DNA from 4 places in the Priestia sp. J2 genome. Region 3 is predicted to be linked to each of the others. Evidence: a T-box and tRNA genes for the amino acid it is inferred to sense, from the RefSeq annotation. Region 3 holds a T-box; the other regions hold tRNA genes.

Region 1 (3,332 bases), 2.3 Mb from region 3:
CCGCACGAAAGGCGTAACGATCTGGGCACTGTCTCAACGAGAGACTCGGTGAAATTATAGTACCTGTGAAGATGCAGGTTACCCGCGACAGGACGGAAAGACCCCGTGGAGCTTTACTGTAGCCTGATATTGAATTTTGGTACAGCTTGTACAGGATAGGTAGGAGCCTGAGAAGCCGGAGCGCTAGCTTCGGTGGAGGCGTCGGTGGGATACTACCCTGGCTGTATTGAAATTCTAACCCGCGGCCCTGATCGGGCCGGGAGACAGTGTCAGGTGGGCAGTTTGACTGGGGCGGTCGCCTCCTAAAATGTAACGGAGGCGCCCAAAGGTTCCCTCAGAATGGTTGGAAATCATTCGTAGAGTGTAAAGGCACAAGGGAGCTTGACTGCGAGACCTACAAGTCGAGCAGGGACGAAAGTCGGGCTTAGTGATCCGGTGGTTCCGCATGGAAGGGCCATCGCTCAACGGATAAAAGCTACCCCGGGGATAACAGGCTTATCTCCCCCAAGAGTCCACATCGACGGGGAGGTTTGGCACCTCGATGTCGGCTCATCGCATCCTGGGGCTGTAGTCGGTCCCAAGGGTTGGGCTGTTCGCCCATTAAAGCGGTACGCGAGCTGGGTTCAGAACGTCGTGAGACAGTTCGGTCCCTATCCGTCGTGGGCGTAGGAAATTTGAGAGGAGCTGTCCTTAGTACGAGAGGACCGGGATGGACACACCGCTGGTGTACCAGTTGTCTTGCCAAAGGCATCGCTGGGTAGCTATGTGTGGACGGGATAAGTGCTGAAAGCATCTAAGCATGAAGCCCCCCTCAAGATGAGATTTCCCATAGCGCAAGCTAGTAAGATCCCTGAAAGATGATCAGGTTGATAGGTCAGAGGTGGAAGCGTGGCGACATGTGTAGCTGACTGATACTAATCGATCGAGGACTTAACCAAACTTTAAAAGTGTAAGCTTTACTCAGCAAACTGTTATCTAGTTTTGAAAGAATAAATCTTTCGAAAAAAGTATTGCTTTCTTTATATAATAGTGTATAATATAATATGTCTGGTGGCGATAGCGAAGAGGTCACACCCGTTCCCATACCGAACACGGAAGTTAAGCTCTTTAGCGCCAATGGTAGTTGGGACTTTGTCCCTGTGAGAGTAGGACGTTGCCAGGCTTTTATATCGGAGGATTAGCTCAGCTGGGAGAGCACCTGCCTTACAAGCAGGGGGTCGGCGGTTCGATCCCGTCATCCTCCACCATCGACTATTTAAGTCAGAGATTGCACGCCGGTGTAGCTCAATTGGTAGAGCAACTGACTTGTAATCAGTAGGTTGGGGGTTCAAGTCCTCTTGCCGGCACCATTTTTTTCGAGCCATTAGCTCAGTTGGTAGAGCATCTGACTTTTAATCAGAGGGTCGAAGGTTCGAGTCCTTCATGGCTCACCATTTAATATTCACACGCGGGTGTGGCGGAATTGGCAGACGCGCTAGACTTAGGATCTAGTGTCTTACGACGTGGGGGTTCAAGTCCCTTCACCCGCATCTTTACTTAATTTCATATATGCGCGGAAGTAGTTCAGTGGTAGAACACCACCTTGCCAAGGTGGGGGTCGCGAGTTCGAACCTCGTCTTCCGCTCCACGTATATAAGTCCTGCCGGGGTGGTGGAATTGGCAGACACACAGGACTTAAAATCCTGCGGTAGGTGACTACCGTGCCGGTTCAAGTCCGGCCCTCGGCACCATTTTAATAAGCGCCCGTAGCTCAATTGGATAGAGCGTTTGACTACGGATCAAAAGGTTAGGGGTTCGACTCCTCTCGGGCGCGCCATAAACGGGAAGTAGCTCAGCTTGGTAGAGCACTTGGTTTGGGACCAAGGGGTCGCAGGTTCGAATCCTGTCTTCCCGACCATTTATGGGGCCTTAGCTCAGCTGGGAGAGCGCCTGCCTTGCACGCAGGAGGTCAGCGGTTCGATCCCGCTAGGCTCCACCAATTAAACTGAATAATTGTAATGAATAATATGGCGGTGTAGCTCAGCTGGCTAGAGCGTACGGTTCATACCCGTGAGGTCGTGGGTTCGACTCCCTCCGCCGCTACCATATAAGTTACATTTGTTATAAATATACGGAGGAATACCCAAGTCCGGCTGAAGGGATCGGTCTTGAAAACCGACAGGGGTGTTAAAGCCCGCGGGGGTTCGAATCCCTCTTCCTCCGCCATTTATTTATATCATATTCATATCATCGCGGGGTGGAGCAGTTCGGTAGCTCGTCGGGCTCATAACCCGAAGGTCGCAGGTTCAAATCCTGTCCCCGCAACCAAAGTGGTCCCGTGGTGTAGCGGTTAACATGCCTGCCTGTCACGCAGGAGATCGCGGGTTCGATTCCCGTCGGGACCGCCATTTTATTTGGCTCGGTAGCTCAGTTGGTAGAGCAAAGGACTGAAAATCCTTGTGTCGGCGGTTCGATTCCGTCCCGAGCCACCATTTTAAGACGGCGATTGTGGCGAAGTGGTTAACGCACCGGATTGTGGTTCCGGCATTCGTGGGTTCGATTCCCATCAGTCGCCCCATCTTAAGTAACGCGGGTGTAGTTTAGTGGTAAAACCTCAGCCTTCCAAGCTGATGTCGTGAGTTCGATTCTCATCACCCGCTCCAAATAATGGGCCTATAGCTCAGCTGGTTAGAGCGCACGCCTGATAAGCGTGAGGTCGGTGGTTCGAGTCCACTTAGGCCCACCATATTCCACAGTAGCTCAGTGGTAGAGCTATCGGCTGTTAACCGATCGGTCGTAGGTTCGAGTCCTACCTGTGGAGCCATACGGAGAAGTACTCAAGTGGCTGAAGAGGCGCCCCTGCTAAGGGTGTAGGTCGTGTAAGCGGCGCGAGGGTTCAAATCCCTCCTTCTCCGCCAGTCGTTTTAAATTTAAATATGGCCCGTTGGTCAAGCGGTTAAGACACCGCCCTTTCACGGCGGTAACACGGGTTCGAATCCCGTACGGGTCATCTTAAAAAGGTTTGCATATATGCAAACCTTTTTTTATTTGCGCTTTTTTAAAGATTAAGTAAACAGGAATAATAGTTAGGAATAATTACCATGAATTTTCAGAATAAAAAGTAAGTTTTAAGCAGGATTTTCCCTATATCATATGGAATTATTCATAAAGTAATAAAGTATGAAGAGTATGGAATAAAGAGTAATTTTAGAGAACATTTATTCTATTATATTTGTAGAAAAGGTTTATGTTTTTACTATAAAAGGGAATGAGTGGTAAGAAGCGTATATTATGTGCGTATATTATGTTTGAAGTTAAAGGGGTGGCAAAAGTGAATCTAGCGGTTCAGCCTA
Region 2 (3,332 bases), 1.8 Mb from region 3:
TGTGAAGATGCAGGTTACCCGCGACAGGACGGAAAGACCCCGTGGAGCTTTACTGTAGCCTGATATTGAATTTTGGTACAGCTTGTACAGGATAGGTAGGAGCCTGAGAAGCCGGAGCGCTAGCTTCGGTGGAGGCGTCGGTGGGATACTACCCTGGCTGTATTGAAATTCTAACCCGCGGCCCTGATCGGGCCGGGAGACAGTGTCAGGTGGGCAGTTTGACTGGGGCGGTCGCCTCCTAAAATGTAACGGAGGCGCCCAAAGGTTCCCTCAGAATGGTTGGAAATCATTCGTAGAGTGTAAAGGCACAAGGGAGCTTGACTGCGAGACCTACAAGTCGAGCAGGGACGAAAGTCGGGCTTAGTGATCCGGTGGTTCCGCATGGAAGGGCCATCGCTCAACGGATAAAAGCTACCCCGGGGATAACAGGCTTATCTCCCCCAAGAGTCCACATCGACGGGGAGGTTTGGCACCTCGATGTCGGCTCATCGCATCCTGGGGCTGTAGTCGGTCCCAAGGGTTGGGCTGTTCGCCCATTAAAGCGGTACGCGAGCTGGGTTCAGAACGTCGTGAGACAGTTCGGTCCCTATCCGTCGTGGGCGTAGGAAATTTGAGAGGAGCTGTCCTTAGTACGAGAGGACCGGGATGGACACACCGCTGGTGTACCAGTTGTCTTGCCAAAGGCATCGCTGGGTAGCTATGTGTGGACGGGATAAGTGCTGAAAGCATCTAAGCATGAAGCCCCCCTCAAGATGAGATTTCCCATAGCGCAAGCTAGTAAGATCCCTGAAAGATGATCAGGTTGATAGGTCAGAGGTGGAAGCGTGGCGACATGTGTAGCTGACTGATACTAATCGATCGAGGACTTAACCAAACTTTTAAAAGCGTAAGCTTTACTCAGCAAATTGTTATCTAGTTTTGAGAGAGCAATCTCTTGTCTGGTGGCGATAGCGAAGAGGTCACACCCGTTCCCATACCGAACACGGAAGTTAAGCTCTTTAGCGCCAATGGTAGTTGGGACTTTGTCCCTGTGAGAGTAGGACGTTGCCAGGCAATGAATAAGACCCCTTTTTATGCTCTTGTAAAAGAGTCTAGGGGTTTTTTATTTGGCTCATTTGTAAAAAACTTATATACACATTTAATGTTGTGTATGATATTTGGAGGATTAGCTCAGCTGGGAGAGCACCTGCCTTACAAGCAGGGGGTCGGCGGTTCGATCCCGTCATCCTCCACCACCGTGCCGGTGTAGCTCAACTGGTAGAGCAACTGACTTGTAATCAGTAGGTTGGGGGTTCAAGTCCTCTTGCCGGCACCATTTATATCGGAGGGGTAGCGAAGTGGCTAAACGCGGCGGACTGTAAATCCGCTCCTTCGGGTTCGGCAGTTCGAATCTGCCCCCCTCCACCATTTTATTGGGCTATCGCCAAGCGGTAAGGCAACGGATTTTGATTCCGTCATGCGTTGGTTCGAATCCAGCTAGCCCAGCCATAGAGAGCCATTAGCTCAGTTGGTAGAGCATCTGACTTTTAATCAGAGGGTCGAAGGTTCGAGTCCTTCATGGCTCATTTTAATAAGCGGAAGTAGTTCAGTGGTAGAACACCACCTTGCCAAGGTGGGGGTCGCGAGTTCGAACCTCGTCTTCCGCTCCATATAAAGCGCCCGTAGCTCAATTGGATAGAGCGTTTGACTACGGATCAAAAGGTTAGGGGTTCGACTCCTCTCGGGCGCGCCATAAACGGGAAGTAGCTCAGCTTGGTAGAGCACTTGGTTTGGGACCAAGGGGTCGCAGGTTCGAATCCTGTCTTCCCGACCATTTATGGGGCCTTAGCTCAGCTGGGAGAGCGCCTGCCTTGCACGCAGGAGGTCAGCGGTTCGATCCCGCTAGGCTCCACCAATGAAATTAAATAATTGTAACGAATAATATGGCGGTGTAGCTCAGCTGGCTAGAGCGTACGGTTCATACCCGTGAGGTCGTGGGTTCGACTCCCTCCGCCGCTACCATATAAGTTACATTTGTTATAAATATACGGAGGAATACCCAAGTCCGGCTGAAGGGATCGGTCTTGAAAACCGACAGGGGTGTTAAAGCCCGCGGGGGTTCGAATCCCTCTTCCTCCGCCATTTATTTATATCATATTCATATCATCGCGGGGTGGAGCAGTTCGGTAGCTCGTCGGGCTCATAACCCGAAGGTCGCAGGTTCAAATCCTGTCCCCGCAACCAAAGTGGTCCCGTGGTGTAGCGGTTAACATGCCTGCCTGTCACGCAGGAGATCGCGGGTTCGATTCCCGTCGGGACCGCCATTTTATTTGGCTCGGTAGCTCAGTTGGTAGAGCAAAGGACTGAAAATCCTTGTGTCGGCGGTTCGATTCCGTCCCGAGCCACCATTTTAAGACGGCGATTGTGGCGAAGTGGTTAACGCACCGGATTGTGGTTCCGGCATTCGTGGGTTCGATTCCCATCAGTCGCCCCATCTTAAGTAACGCGGGTGTAGTTTAGTGGTAAAACCTCAGCCTTCCAAGCTGATGTCGTGAGTTCGATTCTCATCACCCGCTCCAAATAATGGGCCTATAGCTCAGCTGGTTAGAGCGCACGCCTGATAAGCGTGAGGTCGGTGGTTCGAGTCCACTTAGGCCCACCATATTCCACAGTAGCTCAGTGGTAGAGCTATCGGCTGTTAACCGATCGGTCGTAGGTTCGAGTCCTACCTGTGGAGCCATACTGGCCCGTTGGTCAAGCGGTTAAGACACCGCCCTTTCACGGCGGTAACACGGGTTCGAATCCCGTACGGGTCATCTCAAAAGCAGTTTGCATATGCAAACTGCTTTTTTTGTTTGTAAACAGAGTTTAGACAAAAGAATAAACTCTATTTTTCGTTTTTCTATGATTTTCTCTTCACAATTTGCATTTCCTATGGCACATCTCTAAACGCTTGTTCTAAATTTCGAAAAAAAACCTACAATAGTAATAACAGAATACTGTTTGTACAAAAGGAGGGGAATGCGTGAAAAAACTTGTTTTGTGGTCCATCGGAGTTTTTCTTGTGTATGCAGCTTGTATATGGGTGTATTTATTTTATATAAGTGACACCTCTATTCCACAATCATTAAAAGGTACCAGCGTGGATCCTGCTACGTTTATGAATGCAAGAGAACTTATGTTAACCGAAAAATATTCAAAGATTAGAGATGCGCTCTTTTTTATCCGAATTCCATATGAGTGGTTAGGGTTTATTTTAATTTTAGTGTTAGGTGTGTCTAAGAAAGTGAATAAGTGGTCTAAAGACGTCAGTCGTTTCAGTCTTCTCCAAACTGCTATTTATGTATTTTGGT
Region 3 (3,332 bases):
AATGTCTTCAATAAACTCTGTTTGAATCCATTTCTTTATTCAAGTGTACAGCTGCCTCTTCAACACTTACTGTTCCAATGTTTTTCTTCCCATGCTTTCGCATAGCAAGCGATTTATTTTCTACTTCTTTATCTCCTATTACGGCCATATAAGGAACTTTGAGCATTTCGGCTTCTCTAATTTTCAGACCTATTTTTTCAATACGATCATCCACTTCAACACGATACCCTTGTGACTCCAGCTCGTGTTTCACCTTGTATGCATATTCCACATGCGGCGGTGCAATAGGCAAAAGCTTAAATTGAACAGGAGCCAGCCAAAGAGGAAATTGACCTTCATAATGTTCAATCAAGATGGCCATAAATCGTTCAACGGAACCGTATATAGCGCGGTGAATCATTACGGGACGGTGCGGTTTATTGTCCTCTCCAATATACATACAGTCAAACTTCTCTGGCATTAGAAAATCAAGCTGAACTGTTCCGCACTGCCAGCTGCGGCCTAGGGAATCTAAAATATGAAAATCGATTTTCGGCCCGTAAAAAGCTCCGTCTCCTTCATTTACCTGATAGTCTAAGCCTTTTTCATTTAGCACCGATTGAAGCGACTTTTCTGCTTGATTCCATGTTTCAATATCTCCCATAAATTTTTCAGGACGTGTGGATAGCTCCACTTTGTAATCAAAGCCAAAATGTGAATAAAAGTCATGGATAAACGCTAGAATGCGGCTAATCTCAGCTTCGATCTGACTGAGTTCTACGAATAAATGAGCGTCGTCCTGTGTGAATGACCGAACTCTTAGTAATCCGTTTAAAGAGCCAGAAAGCTCGTGGCGATGAACTAACCCGAGCTCCGCGTATCGAACTGGAAGTTCTCGGTAGCTTCTTCGCTTGCTGTTAAACAATAAAATGGCTCCCGGACAATTCATCGGTTTAATCGCATAGTTTTGTTTGTCAACATTTGAAAAATACATATTTTCATGATAGTGCTCCCAATGCCCTGATTGTTCCCATAGCTCCTGTTTCATCATGATGGGTGTTTTTATCTCTTGATAGCCTGCTTTGTAATGCTTTTGTTTCCAGTAGTTTTCTAACTCATTTCGAACAATCATTCCGTTAGGTAAGAAAAACGGCATACCAGGAGCTTCTTCCATCGACATAAACAGCTCCAGTTCTTGACCTAATTTTTGATGATTTCGTTTTTCTGCTTCCATTTGTTTTGACATGTTCATTCCTCCAATATGTTTTTATTCAACAAAAAAACCGCACTCATCCCTAATAAAGGGACGAATGCGGCCGTGGTACCACCCTAATTCCGTAAAATACCTATACGTATTTTACGCTTAAAAAGATAACGGTTTTACCGGTTGCAGTTTCAGTGTATACACATTCCCTGCCGCAGCTCCAAGGTGGTAAATTCATTTCGTTTTCTAAGGGTTCTCAGCCAGTGACCCTACTCTCTGTAAAGAAAATCCAAAAATGATTCATGTCCTTTTCAATGCTTGTATATTCATTTTTTCTACATAAAAAACCGCACTCATCCCTAGTGAAGGGACGAATGCGGTCGTGGTACCACCCTAATTCCGTAAAATACCTGTACGCATTTTACGCTCAAAAAAAGATAACGGTTTTACCGATTGCAGTTTCAGTTATGCACATTCCCTGCAATAGCTCTAAGGTGGTAAATTAGATGATTTCTTAAGGGCTCCCAGCCGCTGACCCTATTCTCTGCGAAGAAAACAGCACCTAATTCATGTCCTTTTCGTTGCCAAATAATGTTTGTTAGTTGTTAAAAGTGATTATAGTGTATAAATTTTACAGAAGTCAAGAAGTAATTTTTATTTCTTAATGTTATAGAATTAATTTATGCTTAAATTCCCGAAAAGTTACTTAAGAATATATGGGCTTAAAAAGTTTTTTATTATAATATTAACACCTACATTTTATTTTTGTTTTTACCTTTATTGTGTAAGAATAAAGGCAAAAAAGAAAGATGTTACAAGCATTTATTTGCTTTATCTAAGTATTATTAACGAATTAAAATCCAGTACTGCTCAAATCAGAATAAGTAACATAGCACAAGTATCATCAGTTTTTTATTTATATACTAAAATATTAAATATACCTTTTTCTACTTACACCAATATTTGGCTTGAACTCGTCGAAACTATTTTTTATCTATCTTTAGACGGAAGCTCCTGGTACATGCTTCCACTTTGCGGAAAAATCCGTTTTTTCCTGAGTTGTTCTTTAAGAATAACATCAAGCTGCCGCTGAATTTTCCTTGTTTCATTTGTTGAAAAATACGGGTAAGCCAAATTTACTGTTTCTAACGGATCCTTGGTCAAATTGTACATTTCAATTTGATCCGGAACCGATGTTTCTTTAAGGTTAGTAAGATCTACCGGGTAACTTTCATATTGCTCTCGGTGGATGACTTCATCTTTTTCGTTAGGTGCTGACCGAAATTGCGGATTATCATGGTATCGAGCGTATTTCCAGATTTCCTTTCCTGCGGCTGATTGAAACTCGACAATGATCGCTTGAATGTGATTAGGCTGAACGACTGACGGATAGCTTTCTCCTAAAAAATTTGTTTGGTGAAGTCCTTTTGTCGGGTCATCATCCGTCATAAAGAAAATCGGTGCTTTTTCTTTATGGAGCGATGTTTCTCCTCGCAACGTTCCTGAGAGGTCTCGCCCAACAAATGGATGTACTTCCGTATGACTTTTTTGCAATTGCTTTTGAACAGCGGAAGCATCGATATTAGCCAAGCTAAGCATTGTCGGGATCAAGTCAACATGACTAGTCAGCACGTCTGTACGTTGATAACTAGGAAACAAATGCTTGTTATGAATGAGAAGCGGCACGTGAATCGACTCTTCATACATGTTGTACCATTTTTGATGTAGTCCTCCGTGAGCCCCAAGCAAATCACCGTGATCCGACGTGAAAATAATAATGGTATTGTCATAGAACGAAGATTGTTCTATAGTCCGAAGGACTTTCAAAATTTGTTTATCAACATTTTTTTGAAGCTGATAATATAAGCGCCGGTAGAAACTAGAATTTGGCGTCGGCTGCAGCGCTTTTGGGTAGATGTATTTATAGCTGCTTTGAGCGCTAGGCTTCGTTTGTAAAGATTCTCTAATAGTAGGTGGCGGCTCGATGTTCGGAATTGTCTCATCAATAGAAAACTGAAACATAGCAAGGTGTTTGGTGATTGCTCCGAACAGCGCAATGTCATGCGGGTTCACAAACGAAGCTACCATGAGCCAAGGCTGCGCAGTCTTTTGATATTCTAATTGTTGAATAAGCTCTATGATTTCCTCT
Region 4 (3,332 bases), 2.0 Mb from region 3:
CTAAGAAATTCTATATATTCATGCATTGAACTGTTTTCTCACTCAATGAAATGATAGGATGGTATCTATAAACGAACAAATACTAATTATAATAGAAAGGATCAAAAAAATGAACTTTACATTATCACCCGCTATTAAACAGCTTTGCCCTTCTTTTAAAATGGGAATCATTCAGTATAAAAATATTGAAGTTGGCGATTCTCCTCAAATGCTAAAAGGACGTCTGCGCCTTTTTCAAGAATCCATTTATTTTGACCTTGAGTCAAAAAAAGTAACAGAATTTGAAGGTGTTAGCGAGTGGAGAAAGCTTTTCAAAACATTTGGAACGGATCCAAGTAAATACCGTCCTTCTATAGAAGCTTTAATTCGACGGATAGGAAAACAAACGTATCTTCCTTCTATCAATTCTGCTGTGGACATTAATAACTTTTTTTCATTGCAATATGAAGTACCAATTGGAATTTATGATTCTTCTAATTTAGAGGGCCACGTTGAATTTACTATCGGTAAAAAAGAAGAGTCTTACGAAGCTCTAAATGAACGTAACATTTCTTTAGAAAATAAAATCATTTCAAAAGATGCCCTAGGAGCTTTCGGAAGCCCTTATGTGGATTCTAACCGAGCGTACGTAACTGAAAAGACAACACAAGCTGTACAGTTCATCTATTTAAAACCTTCACTTTCAGAAGAACAGGCTTATAAACTAACTAAATCCTTAAGTGACATGTTCATTCAAATTCACGGCGGCGAAGCAACCTATCAAGTCATTAACTGATGTACGTAAATATAGCGTCTATCTTTTCAAGATAGACGCTATATTTACGCTAAAAATAAAAAACGCAACATCTCAGCTTTGAAAGCGAGACACTGCGTTGTGATAACAATATGTATGGAGCGGGTGATGAGAATCGAACTCACGACATCAGCTTGGAAGGCTGAGGTTTTACCACTAAACTACACCCGCAAATATTATCAAAATTTGTCGACCAATAAGTAAAAATAAAAACAGGAATCATCCTGTCAAGTAAAGCTAAAGTACCGATGGTCGGGGTCGAACCGACACTCCCGAAGGAACACGATTTTGAGTCGTGCGCGTCTGCCAATTCCGCCACATCGGCAAAATAAAAAAGGCAAGTTAAAATTATAAATGGTGCCGAGGGCCGGACTTGAACCGGCACGGTAGTCACCTACCGCAGGATTTTAAGTCCTGTGTGTCTGCCAATTCCACCACCCCGGCAGCTTGTAAATAAATGGAGGCGGCAACCGGATTTGAACCGGTGATAAAGGTTTTGCAGACCTCTGCCTTACCACTTGGCTATGCCGCCATTTACTCAAGACTAAATAAATTTATTAAAATTAAATTGGAGCGGAAGACGAGGTTCGAACTCGCGACCCCCACCTTGGCAAGGTGGTGTTCTACCACTGAACTACTTCCGCAAATATGGCTGGGCTAGCTGGATTCGAACCAACGCATGACGGAATCAAAATCCGTTGCCTTACCGCTTGGCGATAGCCCAATATTGGAATATGCATATCGTTTATAAATGGGGCGACTGATGGGAATCGAACCCACGAATGCCGGAACCACAATCCGGTGCGTTAACCACTTCGCCACAATCGCCACGTATATATGCAATGTTAATTTTATAATTGGCAGGGGCAGTAGGAATCGAACCCACACTGACGGTTTTGGAGACCGTAGTTCTACCTTTAAACTATGCCCCTGTAAATGGTGGAGGGGGGCAGATTCGAACTGCCGAACCCGAAGGAGCGGATTTACAGTCCGCCGCGTTTAGCCACTTCGCTACCCCTCCACAATAACTGTGGTGCCGGCAAGAGGACTTGAACCCCCAACCTACTGATTACAAGTCAGTTGCTCTACCAGTTGAGCTACACCGGCATTTTAAAAACAAATGTTTTTAAAATGGTGGCTCGGGACGGAATCGAACCGCCGACACAAGGATTTTCAGTCCTTTGCTCTACCAACTGAGCTACCGAGCCTTATTAAATTTAAAATGGCGGTCCCGACGGGAATCGAACCCGCGATCTCCTGCGTGACAGGCAGGCATGTTAACCGCTACACCACGGGACCACTTGGTTGCGGGGACAGGATTTGAACCTGCGACCTTCGGGTTATGAGCCCGACGAGCTACCGAACTGCTCCACCCCGCGATGATAATATATGGTGGAGGATGACGGGATCGAACCGCCGACCCCCTGCTTGTAAGGCAGGTGCTCTCCCAGCTGAGCTAATCCTCCACTATTATGTAGATAAAAATAAATGGTGACCCGTACGGGATTCGAACCCGTGTTACCGCCGTGAAAGGGCGGTGTCTTAACCGCTTGACCAACGGGCCACTGTGCTAATTAAATAAAAATGGCGGAGAGCAAGGGATTTGAACCCTTGAGACAGCGTTAACCGCCTACACGATTTCCAATCGTGCTCCTTCGGCCACTCGGACAGCTCTCCAAATGGCTCCACAGGTAGGACTCGAACCTACGACCGATCGGTTAACAGCCGATAGCTCTACCACTGAGCTACTGTGGAATAATAACAGCCTGGCAACGTCCTACTCTCACAGGGACAAAGTCCCAACTACCATTGGCGCTAAAGAGCTTAACTTCCGTGTTCGGTATGGGAACGGGTGTGACCTCTTCGCTATCGCCACCAGACATATTATATTATACATGATTTAAAAAAGAAAGCAAGACTTTTTTTGAAAAAGTTTTGTTCTTTCAAAACTAGATAACAGGTTGCTGAGTAAAGCTTACGCTTTTAAAGTTTGGTTAAGTCCTCGATCGATTAGTATCAGTCAGCTACACATGTCGCCACGCTTCCACCTCTGACCTATCAACCTGATCATCTTTCAGGGATCTTACTAGCTTGCGCTATGGGAAATCTCATCTTGAGGGGGGCTTCATGCTTAGATGCTTTCAGCACTTATCCCGTCCACACATAGCTACCCAGCGATGCCTTTGGCAAGACAACTGGTACACCAGCGGTGTGTCCATCCCGGTCCTCTCGTACTAAGGACAGCTCCTCTCAAATTTCCTACGCCCACGACGGATAGGGACCGAACTGTCTCACGACGTTCTGAACCCAGCTCGCGTACCGCTTTAATGGGCGAACAGCCCAACCCTTGGGACCGACTACAGCCCCAGGATGCGATGAGCCGACATCGAGGTGCCAAACCTCCCCGTCGATGTGGACTCTTGGGGGAGATAAGCCTGTTATCCCCGGGGTAGCTTTTATCCGTTGAGCGATGGCCCTTCCATGCGGAACCACCGGATCACTAAGCCCGACTTTCGTCCCTGCTCGACTTGTAGGTCTC

Evidence for each region. The T-box of region 3 lies ahead of thrS (threonine--tRNA ligase). A T-box ahead of a tRNA ligase gene usually reads a tRNA of that ligase, here a tRNA-Thr.
Region 1: it has a tRNA-Thr gene. The T-box ahead of thrS (threonine--tRNA ligase) is inferred to sense a tRNA for this amino acid. The anticodon was not compared.
Region 2: it has a tRNA-Thr gene. The T-box ahead of thrS (threonine--tRNA ligase) is inferred to sense a tRNA for this amino acid. The anticodon was not compared.
Region 4: it has a tRNA-Thr gene. The T-box ahead of thrS (threonine--tRNA ligase) is inferred to sense a tRNA for this amino acid. The anticodon was not compared.

The regions. Positions count from the first base shown of each region.
Region 1 is NZ_CP086208.1:4,695,200-4,698,531, reverse strand. Features, by position in the region: rRNA gene LJY09_RS24365 (23S ribosomal RNA) at 1-938, shown strand, start outside; rRNA gene rrf (5S ribosomal RNA) at 1,047-1,162, shown strand; tRNA gene LJY09_RS24355 (tRNA-Val) at 1,172-1,247, shown strand; tRNA gene LJY09_RS24350 (tRNA-Thr) at 1,274-1,349, shown strand; tRNA gene LJY09_RS24345 (tRNA-Lys) at 1,358-1,433, shown strand; tRNA gene LJY09_RS24340 (tRNA-Leu) at 1,448-1,529, shown strand; tRNA gene LJY09_RS24335 (tRNA-Gly) at 1,553-1,627, shown strand; tRNA gene LJY09_RS24330 (tRNA-Leu) at 1,642-1,730, shown strand; tRNA gene LJY09_RS24325 (tRNA-Arg) at 1,740-1,816, shown strand; tRNA gene LJY09_RS24320 (tRNA-Pro) at 1,821-1,897, shown strand; tRNA gene LJY09_RS24315 (tRNA-Ala) at 1,903-1,978, shown strand; tRNA gene LJY09_RS24310 (tRNA-Met) at 2,009-2,085, shown strand; tRNA gene LJY09_RS24305 (tRNA-Ser) at 2,113-2,205, shown strand; tRNA gene LJY09_RS24300 (tRNA-Met) at 2,231-2,307, shown strand; tRNA gene LJY09_RS24295 (tRNA-Asp) at 2,312-2,387, shown strand; tRNA gene LJY09_RS24290 (tRNA-Phe) at 2,396-2,471, shown strand; tRNA gene LJY09_RS24285 (tRNA-His) at 2,482-2,557, shown strand; tRNA gene LJY09_RS24280 (tRNA-Gly) at 2,569-2,642, shown strand; tRNA gene LJY09_RS24275 (tRNA-Ile) at 2,649-2,725, shown strand; tRNA gene LJY09_RS24270 (tRNA-Asn) at 2,729-2,803, shown strand; tRNA gene LJY09_RS24265 (tRNA-Ser) at 2,807-2,897, shown strand; tRNA gene LJY09_RS24260 (tRNA-Glu) at 2,918-2,989, shown strand; gene glgB (1,4-alpha-glucan branching protein GlgB) at 3,284-3,332, shown strand, end outside.
Region 2 is NZ_CP086208.1:594,618-597,949, forward strand. Features, by position in the region: rRNA gene LJY09_RS03130 (23S ribosomal RNA) at 1-874, shown strand, start outside; rRNA gene rrf (5S ribosomal RNA) at 938-1,053, shown strand; tRNA gene LJY09_RS03140 (tRNA-Val) at 1,160-1,235, shown strand; tRNA gene LJY09_RS03145 (tRNA-Thr) at 1,240-1,315, shown strand; tRNA gene LJY09_RS03150 (tRNA-Tyr) at 1,324-1,407, shown strand; tRNA gene LJY09_RS03155 (tRNA-Gln) at 1,414-1,488, shown strand; tRNA gene LJY09_RS03160 (tRNA-Lys) at 1,493-1,565, shown strand; tRNA gene LJY09_RS03165 (tRNA-Gly) at 1,575-1,649, shown strand; tRNA gene LJY09_RS03170 (tRNA-Arg) at 1,656-1,732, shown strand; tRNA gene LJY09_RS03175 (tRNA-Pro) at 1,737-1,813, shown strand; tRNA gene LJY09_RS03180 (tRNA-Ala) at 1,819-1,894, shown strand; tRNA gene LJY09_RS03185 (tRNA-Met) at 1,925-2,001, shown strand; tRNA gene LJY09_RS03190 (tRNA-Ser) at 2,029-2,121, shown strand; tRNA gene LJY09_RS03195 (tRNA-Met) at 2,147-2,223, shown strand; tRNA gene LJY09_RS03200 (tRNA-Asp) at 2,228-2,303, shown strand; tRNA gene LJY09_RS03205 (tRNA-Phe) at 2,312-2,387, shown strand; tRNA gene LJY09_RS03210 (tRNA-His) at 2,398-2,473, shown strand; tRNA gene LJY09_RS03215 (tRNA-Gly) at 2,485-2,558, shown strand; tRNA gene LJY09_RS03220 (tRNA-Ile) at 2,565-2,641, shown strand; tRNA gene LJY09_RS03225 (tRNA-Asn) at 2,645-2,719, shown strand; tRNA gene LJY09_RS03230 (tRNA-Glu) at 2,724-2,795, shown strand; gene LJY09_RS03235 (M48 family metallopeptidase) at 3,005-3,332, shown strand, end outside.
Region 3 is NZ_CP086208.1:2,362,963-2,366,294, reverse strand. Features, by position in the region: gene thrS (threonine--tRNA ligase) at 8-1,225, opposite strand; T-box leader at 1,279-1,507, opposite strand; gene LJY09_RS11845 (sulfatase family protein) at 2,174-3,332, opposite strand, start outside.
Region 4 is NZ_CP086208.1:406,121-409,452, reverse strand. Features, by position in the region: gene LJY09_RS02230 (B3/B4 domain-containing protein) at 110-775, shown strand; tRNA gene LJY09_RS02225 (tRNA-Gly) at 891-964, opposite strand; tRNA gene LJY09_RS02220 (tRNA-Leu) at 1,037-1,118, opposite strand; tRNA gene LJY09_RS02215 (tRNA-Leu) at 1,149-1,237, opposite strand; tRNA gene LJY09_RS02210 (tRNA-Cys) at 1,252-1,325, opposite strand; tRNA gene LJY09_RS02205 (tRNA-Gly) at 1,363-1,437, opposite strand; tRNA gene LJY09_RS02200 (tRNA-Gln) at 1,443-1,517, opposite strand; tRNA gene LJY09_RS02195 (tRNA-His) at 1,546-1,621, opposite strand; tRNA gene LJY09_RS02190 (tRNA-Trp) at 1,652-1,725, opposite strand; tRNA gene LJY09_RS02185 (tRNA-Tyr) at 1,731-1,814, opposite strand; tRNA gene LJY09_RS02180 (tRNA-Thr) at 1,825-1,900, opposite strand; tRNA gene LJY09_RS02175 (tRNA-Phe) at 1,926-2,001, opposite strand; tRNA gene LJY09_RS02170 (tRNA-Asp) at 2,017-2,092, opposite strand; tRNA gene LJY09_RS02165 (tRNA-Met) at 2,096-2,172, opposite strand; tRNA gene LJY09_RS02160 (tRNA-Val) at 2,184-2,259, opposite strand; tRNA gene LJY09_RS02155 (tRNA-Glu) at 2,283-2,357, opposite strand; tRNA gene LJY09_RS02150 (tRNA-Ser) at 2,379-2,470, opposite strand; tRNA gene LJY09_RS02145 (tRNA-Asn) at 2,474-2,548, opposite strand; rRNA gene rrf (5S ribosomal RNA) at 2,558-2,673, opposite strand; rRNA gene LJY09_RS02135 (23S ribosomal RNA) at 2,784-3,332, opposite strand, start outside.